Regions from separate parts of the Thalassotalea nanhaiensis genome, predicted to be linked through region 2. Evidence: predicted binding sites of a transcription regulator. Region 2 holds the regulator's gene; the other holds the start of a gene.
What was found. The regulator LexA, encoded in region 2, represses DNA repair genes until DNA is damaged. The targets are predictions, from matches to a motif close to TACTGTATNNNNATACAGTA.

Region 1 (3,165 bases), 1.5 Mb from region 2:
TATCACTTAACGTCTGATTTGACTAATGATGGATTGTTTTATTTATTAGAGGGCAGTGTGATCATTTCAATTCGTACATCTGATTTTGATCACTTCACCTATAAGTTACTTGGCAAGGGGGATTTTCTTTATTATGGCAAGCTGATGGACTATCGCTTGCAAGAATCAATAAATGCAGACTTTTTACAAGACTCTACTTTTTTAAAAGTAACCGATTCAAACTTTGTTGAACTTACCAAGACACAACCAGAAATATATAAATTGATGTTCTCTGTTTTGAAGAAAAATACTTTGCCTCTTGTGCAAAAGGGGGTTTTAAATCAAAAGTTTTCAATTCCAATAAAAGTAGCTTTTGCCTTATTAGATGTAGCCTCAAAACAAGCAGATATCAATGGGGTAATGCCAATGCTTACAATCACCCAACAGCAACTTGCAAACTTGGCCGATGTAACTAGGCCAAGAGTTAATGCTGTATTAAAAGAATTTGCCTGCCAAGGACTGGTAGAGATCGTTCGCGGAAAAGTTTACTTACTTAATGTGCAGGGTATTAATGATATCTTAGTCAGTGCAAACCTAACGTTTTACTCGCCTACAATTAGACCATAATCACACTTCATCCCGTTAATTAAATATAAGGTATTGTGATTATTCCCCCACCTTTACGCTTAAATGCAATTGGTCGTTAGCAGAAAATACGTGATGCTCTTTATCATTCGAAAATATCCCTACAGCACAAGGTAAAACACAAGGCTTTTTAAAATCGAATTTTACTTTGTTGGTTTCAACACCTTTTTCAATGAGCACCAGATGCGCTAAAAATCCACCATGCATAATGGCATTGGGTAAACCGAAAAGCTTAGCTAATTTATTATTAATATGGATGGGGTTAAAGTCATTACTTACTTTCGCGTACGCAAGAGCTTTAGCATGATTTAAGATGAAATTAGTGTCACCAATAAATGCTTGTTGTTTGCTAATTCGTTCTCGTTTATTGGACTTAAGTTTCTTTAAAAACGTGTTTTTATTAATTAAGCAGCAGCGGTCATTTTGAAAAAACTGTGTTTCAATGACAATAATCTTCCCCATTGGATGGCGACGATCTTGCCTAACTTTATTGATAATTTTAAAGTCTTGTTGAAAGTCTAATTCAAAGGTTTTTTCAAACTCGCTTTTTAAATGAATTAAGCCTAGTGGTGAAAAAGCAAAGTGTTTATGTGAAAAAGTTTTAATTAACGCGTTGAAACCAGCAATAAAAGCGTAGCTTATCGGTAAGTCGATATCTGTATCAAGGTTGTATAAAGCGCGAAATTTAGCAATTTTTTTATCTGCAATAGCCGATTGCTCAAACTCAAGACTGAATTCGTTAAAAAAGGTTTTTTGTGGTCGCTTGGTAAGTAACTTTATATATTGGTACATCAACATCTTATTCATTTAATTTATGGACTAAAGTTTAACAGAATATTAATTGCATCGATACGCAATGTTACGTAAACTGTATTAATATACAGTGGTTGTGTTGAGGGAGCTAAGTTATGCGAAAAATTATTCATATCGACATGGATTGTTTTTTTGCCGCTGTTGAAATGCGCGATAATCCCGGCTTAGCAAATATCCCAATCGCTATTGCAGGTAAAGGGCCTCGAAGTGTTACCGCTACGTGCAATTATCTTGCTCGAGAATACGGCGTACGCTCAGCAATGCCTGTTGGCCGAGCATTACAGTTATGTCCTCACCTTGAACTAGTGCCAGGAAGAATGTCGGCCTATAAGGAGGCATCCAACCATATCCGTGAAATATTTGCTCGTTATACTGATAAAATTGAACCGCTTTCTTTAGATGAAGCCTATCTAGATGTCACCGACTGCACTGAATGTAATGGCAGCGCCACGTTAATTGCCGAAAAAATTAGAGCCGAAATATATCAAGAGCTCAATTTAACGGCATCTGCTGGCGTGGCACCTAATAAATTTATTGCCAAAATTGCCTCCGATGAAAATAAGCCCAATGGCCAATGTGTTGTGCCCCCAGAGCAAGTAAGCGATTTTGTAAATATGCTGGACTTAAAAAAAATACCTGGGGTAGGACCAAAGACTTTAGAAAAGTTAAATGCACATGGCTTATTTACTTGTGCTGATGTGAGGGTGACAGACGCAGCAGCTATGGAAAAAATAATGGGAAAGTTTGGCCCTGTTATTTTTAAGAGAGCTTTTGGTATTGATGCTCGAGAAGTTGAAACCAGCAGAATTAGAAAGTCATTAGCGATAGAAACGACCCTTAGTGAAGATATTGAGCAGGTAAACAGTTGTCTTAAGGTTGTTGCTGAATTGTTGCCAAAGTTTTTAACAAGGCTGGATAAAATTGAAAATCTAGAAATTGTAAAACAAGGTATTAAAATAAAATTCGCTGATTTTACCCAAACAACAGTAGAGCAAAGCCAAAGCAGTTTAGATATCGACTTGTTTAAACCTTTACTCGAGGAAGCCGTCTCAAGGGGCAATGGTAAAAAAATTCGCCTAATTGGGTTAACAGTAGGCTTTGCCCCGGAACAAGCCAAAAAATTATACACTCCCCAATTAAGCCTGCCTTTGTAACGTACTATTTTTATTAAATAAAATAGCACTAATTTTGATTTTTCACTGTTTTTTGGCCATATTAATACTGTCATTCAATATTAAAAAGATAAAATTATGAAAAACATATCCGCTTTAGTACTTTTACTTATTGGCTTGAGTTTACCTTCACATGCTGCCCGAGATTTTTCTAAGATCAAAATCAATGCCCAACCGGTGGCGGGTGGGGTTTATATGTTATCTGGCTCGGGCGGTAATATTGGAGTATTCGCAACTGATGAAGGCTTGGTACTCATTGATGATCAATTTGCGCCCTTAGCTGCCAAAATTGAAGCTGCAATGAAAACGATTAAAGCCGTGCCGTTAAAATATATTGTTAATACGCATTATCATGGCGATCATACAGGTGGCAATGGTCACTTTGGTAAACAAGCCCCTATTTTTGCTCATAAAAATGTACGTAAACGAGTGAAAGAGGATAACAAAAAATCAGGCGTTGATTTACCTGTAGTTACCTATGACCATGGCGTGACAATATACTTAGGCGATGAAGAAATTCAAGTCATGCATTTTCCAAACGGTCATACAGACGGAG
Region 2 (3,165 bases):
AGTCATGGCAATTTTTTGCTCATTAACCCATAGCTCGTAATCAACTTCAGAGCGAACATCAACAACAATAGGCATGTAACCGTGATCTTTACCACAAAGCTCAGCACATTGGCCGCGATAAATGCCAGGTTCATTCACTTTGGTCCAAGCTTCATTAATAAAGCCTGGGTTAGCATCTTGTTTAACCGCAAATGCTGGTACCCACCAAGAGTGAATAACGTCATCAGAAGTTATTAAGAAACGAACCTTGCGATTCACTGGTATAACTAATGGCTTATCTACTTCTAAAAGATAATTTTCATTTGACCATTTCTCGCCATTGTCACCATCTCGGTTATCAAATTGAGATTTTGGTGTAGATAAAACACTATAAAATTCAATGCCTTGATCAAAATACTTATAATGCCATTTCCACTGCGAACCAGTCACTTGCACGGTGATATCAGAATTACTGTTATCTTCCATGTCAATTAAAGTCGTAGTTGCAGGCCATGCCATACCGATAAGAATTAAAATAGGAATAGCGGTCCAAAGAATTTCAACTTTGGTGCTTTCATGAAATGAGGCTGGTTTTGCCCCTTTAGATTTGCGGTGGAATATCATTGACCAGAACATAGCGCCAAATACCACGACACCTATTACCGTACAAATCCACATTACCAACATATGCAATTCATAGACATTTTGGCTGACATCAGTCACACCTTTGGTCAAATTTAATTGCGATTCTGCCCAAGCTGAACTGGAAAGTAAGCTTCCCAACAACAGCCAACCCAGGTTACGTCTCTTCACTCGACATCTCCTCTGCTTTTTTTAGCCAAGAAAATACAGAAATAAGTGACAAGATACATCTTAATTCGATGTCTCTAATTTCCGTAATTTATTTTTATTATTGTGTTACGTAAAAAACCTACATCGATGAATGGGGTAGGGAGTCTACAGCGTAATATTTGTATATTATCCACTCTAGAATTACTTAATTTTTAAACAAGGTCTAGTGCTTTGTTATAAAAAAGTTAAATTAATTAATTAAAAGTAGCTAGAGTAAATACTACTAAATTTGAATGAGTTAGGCTAAAACAAAGGGATGGGAAGAAAAGAAAATGGCTAAATTAAGTACATAATTTAGCCATTATTTATTGGTTATTTTTTATACTGCTAAAGGGGCGGCAGACTACATCCAGTCAGCGTTGCGAATAACACCAACAGCAATGCCTTCAATATTAAAATTTTGACTAGTTAAGTCTACAACTATTGGTGAAAAATCTTCATTTTCAGCGTGTAAATATACGACATTACCTTCGCGTTTATAGCGTTTTACCGTTACATCGTCTTCAACGCGAGCAACTACAACTTGGCCATTATTAATGTCTGTAGTTTGATGAACCGCTAATAAATCGCCATCAAGAATACCAATATCTTTCATGCTTTCACCGTTCACACGCAGTAAATAGTCTGCTGCAGGGTGAAATAAGCTACCATCAATTTTGTAGTGCTCTTCAACATGTTCTTGTGCCAGTATTGGCTCACCAGCAGCAACGCGACCAATTAAAGGCAACCCTTCTTCTTCAACGTGTTCTTCAGCTAAGCGAATGCCACGAGAAGTGCCCGGTAGCATTTCAATAAAACCTTTTTTCGCCAATGCCTTTAAATGTTCTTCGGCAGCATTCGCTGACTTAAAACCAAAAAATGTTGCTATTTCAGCACGTGTTGGCGGCATACCGGTTTCGCTTAGCTTTTCTTTAATGAAGCCAAATATTTGTTCTTGTCGAGCAGTAAGAGGGCGCATAATTATTTTTGAACCTGTTTATCTGTACAGTAACTGTCAGTATATACAGCCACAAAATAAACGCAACTGTAAATCCTTAAAAAGGTTGAATTTTGTGTGATCCAGTTTAGAGTTAAATTTAATTCAGTTTAAATAATGCTTATTGTTTTAAATTATTTTTCAAGCAATAGGTATAACAACAAGGCAGCCTGAAATGCAGATTTTTAATACATCAGAGAAAACAACAGATATTATCCAGGCCCTGTTAAAAGACGGCGGTGTTATCGTCAAGCATCAGGCACCTGATGAGCTTATTGATAATGTCAAAGCTGAATTTAGAGCAGCCTTTGACCGAGAAGGGCATTTATTTGAGAACGATTTTAACGGTTATAAAACACTGAGATTGAGTGGCATACTGGGGTTATCTCGATCTGCTGCCGAGCTTATTGCCCACCCATTAGTCAAAGACGTTGCTGATAACATACTAAAACGCCATTGTGAGTGTTATCGCATAGGAAGCTCTACTGCGATAGAGATTTTGCCGGGTGAAGCCGATCAGGTGCTGCATCGTGATGATGATTTTTATCCCATTCGCATTCCTGATGTTGAGTTCCAAATTGCCGCAATGTGGGCGCTGGACGATTTTACCCTAGAGAACGGTGCTACTCGCGTGGTGCCAGGGAGTCAGGATCTTCGCGAGATTGAAGATGTAAAAGCCTCTGATATTACTCAGGCGGTTATGCCAAAAGGATCGGTACTGCTTTATCTTGGTTCAACCATACATGGTGGTGGTGCCAATAACAGCCAAGCGGCTCGTTCCGGGTTAATCACTACGTATAGCCTGGGCTGGCTAAGGCAGGAAGAAAATCAATATTTAACTATTCCTCGAAAAACGGTCGACAGCTATCCTGAAAATATACGCCGTTTATTAGGTTACCAAAGCCATGGTGAAAACCTTGGTGTTTTTCCGGGCGATCCTGATGGCAATTGGTACGAGTCTTAGGTTTAACATGCAAATGTTTAAAATAATTAATCTTGTTAATAAATAAATGCTTAAAAATGTCTCTATAGAACAACTTGTACCATTAATGCTAGAATTACGATAATTCTGAAATTTTACTTTTTATTCTGAGTTTTTTACCCATGAGAGCACTGTTTTACTTTTTACTATCTTGGCCAGTACGTTTACTGGTTCGTTGTAAAATTATCCCCGATAACGTTGATGCATTAGAGCTAGGCGACAATAAAGATGTGTTTTATATCGTAAGGTATCAATCAGCGAGTGATTTAATTGCCCTACAAATGGCCTGTAAAAAACTTAATATGCCAGACCCTCTTGAAACCGTTCAGGTTAACGGTAAATCAATGAGTCGCTGTATTTGTCTAGAGAAGCCCAG

Region 1: the regulator LexA is predicted to act here: its motif matches at 1,491-1,510, upstream of dinB (DNA polymerase IV).

What each region holds. Positions count from the first base shown of each region.
Region 1 is NZ_CP134146.1:3,199,322-3,202,486, reverse strand. It holds gene RI845_RS13805 (Crp/Fnr family transcriptional regulator) at 1-606, shown strand, start outside; gene RI845_RS13800 (MaoC/PaaZ C-terminal domain-containing protein) at 646-1,416, opposite strand; gene dinB (DNA polymerase IV) at 1,533-2,591, shown strand; gene RI845_RS13790 (MBL fold metallo-hydrolase) at 2,688-3,165, shown strand, end outside.
Region 2 is NZ_CP134146.1:382,586-385,750, forward strand. It holds gene coxB (cytochrome c oxidase subunit II) at 1-792, opposite strand, end outside; gene lexA (transcriptional repressor LexA) at 1,175-1,789, opposite strand; gene RI845_RS01825 (phytanoyl-CoA dioxygenase family protein) at 1,983-2,771, shown strand; gene plsB (glycerol-3-phosphate 1-O-acyltransferase PlsB) at 2,912-3,165, shown strand, end outside.